DNA from 2 places in the Nicoliella sp. ESL1120 genome. Region 1 is predicted to be linked to the other one. Evidence: riboswitches for the same ligand, from Rfam matches in the RefSeq annotation. Region 1 holds a riboswitch; the other holds the start of a gene.
The links. Region 1 has a riboswitch for thiamine pyrophosphate ahead of thiW (energy coupling factor transporter S component ThiW). Riboswitches for the same ligand answer to the same signal wherever they lie in the genome.
Positions count from the first base shown of each region.

Region 1 (2,408 bases):
CAATCCATATGCTGCAAATATCTCCAATAACAACATTTATCCAGATGGATTCACCAATGTTGAAGTTAATAACGGTGATCATGTTATGATTTCAAACAATAACATTCAATCATACTATAGTCGGGCAATCTATATTACTGGGAACTATAACACCCTATCTAATAACTCGATTTATATTCGTGGTAATAAGGACAATCCAAAGGGCTTTGATAAAAAAATCGGGGATGTTTACATCTCAGGAAACAATAACGTCCTTCAAGGAAATCACCTCACTTCAGAACAAGAATCTGAGGCCACCCGTGAGTTAATTATGGGGGGCAATAATAACACGATTAAATTAGATACAATTGACGGAGCTACATCAAACTCCAAGGTTGTTATCAACGGAAATGCAAGTAATAACAAGGTGCTCTATTCAATTAACAATGATGAATTTCAAAATGGTAATAACCCTACCAATGTCAATATTCCAATTGGCAATTAATGGTAGACACCAAATTAAATAACATCAAAAAAGCGTAGCTATGAATGACATAGCTACGCTTTTAATTTTAATGCAATTAATTTTTGAAGAATAACCGTTGAATCCTTTTAAATTGATTTGTTTTTACTAACTTAAGGAGAATCAAGTATGCAATGATTGATCCTGAAATTGCCCCACCAAAAAAGCGAGGTGTAAATACAAACCAAAACAATTGACTATGTGTACCGGTATACCAAACCATTACTGGATATGATGCTAGTGAGCCAATTAACCCAGTGCCAATTACTTCCCCAATAATTGCCATCCAGGTATTACGCTTATATAAGTATAATATTCCAGCTAAGAATGCTCCAAAGACAGCCCCAGTAAATGCTAATGGTGGGATTCCTAAAAATAACATTCTCATCAATGCACACACGACTGCCATAACCGTTGCATAAACTGGTCCCATCATTACTGCAGCAGTAACGTTTAAGACACTAGACATTGGTGCCATCCCTTCAATTCTGAAAATCGGTGATAGCACAAAATCCAATGCAATCATAATTGCCAAAATCGTTACCTTTTGAATTCGATTTTGTTGACCCATTCTTCATCCTCCTGTGTATAAATAAATAATAGTGTCCCAAAATAAAAAATCCCTATCTAAATAGATAGAGATTATTATGGTTGAATTATGATTAATCCCTATCGCCAGCATTACCTGGATCAGGTTCATGGGTATAATCTCAGCCAACAATCGGCACCCCATTAATATTTATACTTTAAATTATTATAACGTAATCAATACTACTATAATGCATAAAATTAGTCAAAACTAATTATTTAACAACGTGATATTCGATCTGTCTAAGTACTTCAGTTAAATCATCAGGATTATTAACATAATCATAACGATTACCATTAATCTTCATTTTAGGACTTTCACGATAACTATCATACCAACGTTGATATGCTAACTGTAATTTTTGATAGTAATCCAATAAATGTTGATTATTATTAACCTGTTCAAACTCACGGCCCCGCCGTTTAATATGCTCTAATTGGTGATTAATATCAATATCAATGAAAACCAATAAGTCTGGTTTTTTCTTACGGTTGGAATTTGGTATTTCTTGCATCATATTGTTCAAAAGGCTATCATAAACGTTCTTTTCAGTTAAGTTAATATTACCCAATTTATAGTTAACATCTGTAAAAACGGAGTCTTCATAAATTGAACGATCTAAAACATTGTTATGATGAGTCTGCGCCTTTTTAATCATTTCCAATCGTTTATTCAAAAAATAAATTTGTAAAAGAAAACCATACTTTTTTGGATTTGCATAAAACTTTGGTAAAATTGGATTACTTTCAACGGGTTCCAAAAAAGCATCCGTATCTAAATGTTCTGCTAGCTTCTGCGCTAATGATGTTTTACCAGAACCAACTGTACCAGCTAATGTAATCATTAAGATCACCCCCATTAAATAGTTATTTCCATTATATCAAATCAGTTTAATAATATCCTAGTGGAAGTAGTGTTTCAAAATGATTACCTCTTGAGCTGTGAAATTACGAAACTCAATCGACAGGTGACACTCTTGATTTAAAAATCTTAAAATTAAAAACAACGCATTCATGTCGTAATCATCAATTTCATGAAGTGGAACCACCCTAGTAAGCGTTTGATTTCGGCTAATTTCCATATAAAAATTATAGCAACGATCATATTGATCATTTACCAAAATTAAACGATATCTAGTATTAAAAAGACCTTTGAACCAAGGTTGCAATCGCTTAAGTATTAAGTTAGCGTGATGTTTAGCTTCCATCTCATTCATATCTTATTTACTTTCTTCCAATCATAAACTACTTTAAGTATGCTACAGCAATATCATAATATAATTTAATGAATCGATAATATGAATCTAGATCCATCCAT
Region 1 is NZ_CP196384.1:154,206-156,613, forward strand. It holds gene ACSYTE_RS07665 (NosD domain-containing protein) at 1-484, shown strand, start outside; gene thiW (energy coupling factor transporter S component ThiW) at 561-1,073, opposite strand; TPP riboswitch at 1,152-1,244, opposite strand; gene ACSYTE_RS07675 (deoxynucleoside kinase) at 1,306-1,935, opposite strand; gene ACSYTE_RS07680 (acetyl-CoA carboxylase) at 1,993-2,298, opposite strand; gene ACSYTE_RS07685 (M20/M25/M40 family metallo-hydrolase) at 2,336-2,408, opposite strand, start outside.

Region 2 (2,408 bases), 120 kb from region 1:
GTCTTTTTGGCTGTTCTTTGTGGCTTAAACCTAGTGGCTGCGCGTCTGTTTGGTGAAACCGAATTCTGGTTCGCAATGATCAAAATTATCGCAATCGTTGCTTTGATCGTTACCGGGATTTTTATGATCTTTAGACACAGCGCAACGCCACTTGGTCATGCATCACTCGCTAACATTACTAATAATTTGACATTATTCCCCCACGGTTCATTTAACTTTATTTCTGCGTTTCCAATGGTATTCTTCGCCTTTCAAGGAATTGAATTCGTAAGTATCACGATTGGTGAAGCAAAGAATCCACGGCACGTGATCAAGAAGGCAGTTAATGAAACCTTACTTCGCATCTTACTATTCTACATTGGTGCATTGGTGGTAATTATGGGAATTATTCCATGGACTTCACTTTCACCAGATAAAAGTCCATTCGTTCAAGTTTTCCAATTGGTTGGAATTCCAGCTGCTGCAGCTGTGATCAACTTTGTGGTTCTAACTTCTGCTGCTTCGGCATTAAATAGCTGTATCTTCTCAGCTGGTCGTCACTTTTACCAACTAGCGACTGAAGCAAAGGAAGGCAGCTTCATGAAGGAAAAGTTTGGTAAAATCTCTAATTCTGGGGTTCCGGCAGCTGCCATTTTACTATCAGCTAGTTTGGCATTGATCACTCCAATTATGAGCCTTAGTGCAGCGACTGGAGCAGTCTTTACAATCGTAACTGGTGCATCTAGTGATATGTATATCTTGGTATACGCATTAACAATGCTTGCACATCGGAAATATCGTCAATCAAGTGATTATATTGAAAATGGGTTTAAAATGCCTTGGTACAATGTTACCAGTCCGCTCACCATCGCTTTCTTTTTGGTAATCTTCGCTAGTTTATTCTTCATTCCCGATGATGTTGTAGGTGCCATTGCTGCAATTGTATGGGCAGTTGGATTTGGTGGATATGTATTGATTAGCCAAAGAAAATCAGAAGCAAGTATAAATGGATAATATTAAAAAATATCTTATTATCGATCGATAATAAGATATTTTTTTGTTGCTAGCTTTTTATCAAATTGTCCTTGGCTTAAAATTTTATTATTGACAAATTTTTCACCTTAATGTTAATATAAGGTTGTTCAAAATTAAATATTTATCACATTGTATCTGGGGTGCCAAGTAATTGGCTGAGATTATACCCATTGAACCTGATTTGGTTAATACCAGCGAAGGGAGATGCAGTTCTTTTATCGCTGATTAATTATCGAATAATTAGGACGGTTCTCCTGGGTTTTACTAGGGGAACCGTTTTTTTATTTACAATTGTGATGATAATTTAAACACTGGGGTGCCAAGTAATTGGCTGAGATTATACTCATTGAACCTGATGTAGTTGATACTACCGAAGGAAGGGGTTTAATCTTAACTAGTGCGTTAAAAAACCTCCTTTCTTGGGTCTAGAAAGGAGGTTTTTATTTTGGTAACCATTAATGGAAAGCCAGTGGAAGCATTGGCGGGAAAACCGCTATCATTCTTATTGGCTCAATATGCTCAGCATCAAGATAACGTTGTGGTCGAATTAAACGGATCAATCGTCCATCGCAATGAAATCGATGGAATTACTTTAAATCCAAATGATCACGTTGAATTAATTTCTTTCGTAGGAGGTGGTTAGCAATGACGGTTCAAATTGATGGAATCAGTGTTGAAGATTTTTTTATGCAGATGAAGGATCGTAATGTTGATAACTCGTATCAGGCCCTAAAGAATGCACACGTTACGATTGCAGGTTCAGGCGGGTTAGGATCTAACATTGCAATTGCATTGGCGCGTTCTGGTGTGGGCCATTTGACCCTAATCGATTTTGACGATGTGGAATTAAGCAACTTGAACCGCCAACAGTTCAAGTTCAGTCAAATTGGGATGCCAAAGGTCACTGCATTAAAGCAAAATTTATTAGAATTTAATCCCTTTATTAAAGTGGATGCGATTAAAACAAAGGTCAGTGCTGAAAATATTGAGCAACTCTTTGCTGACTGTGACATTATTTGTGAAGCTTTTGATAACCCTGCTGCCAAGGCGATGCTACTCGATGGGGCGACCAGTGCTTTTCCAGATAAATCATTAGTAATGGGCAACGGATTAGCGGGGGTCCATGGTGCAAATCAAATTCAAACCAAACAACAATCCCCAAACGTCTACATTAGTGGTGATGGCCAGACGAGTGGATCAGAGGGATTGATGGCACCACGGGTAATTATTTGTGCCGGTCATCAAGCAAACGCAATTTTAAGATTACTCATGCAACTACCAGTGGTTGAAAATAAGGAGGAAATTTAACATGGCAATTAAAGACGATTTAGTAATTAACGGACACCATTTTACATCACGGTTTATCTTAGGTTCAGGTAAATATTCATACGACC
Region 2 is NZ_CP196384.1:37,396-39,803, forward strand. It holds gene ACSYTE_RS06990 (amino acid permease) at 1-993, shown strand, start outside; TPP riboswitch at 1,141-1,234, shown strand; TPP riboswitch at 1,317-1,411, shown strand; gene thiS (sulfur carrier protein ThiS) at 1,460-1,657, shown strand; gene thiF (sulfur carrier protein ThiS adenylyltransferase ThiF) at 1,660-2,322, shown strand; gene ACSYTE_RS07005 (thiazole synthase) at 2,324-2,408, shown strand, end outside.
Region 2: another riboswitch for thiamine pyrophosphate. It lies ahead of thiS (sulfur carrier protein ThiS); the one in region 1 lies ahead of thiW (energy coupling factor transporter S component ThiW).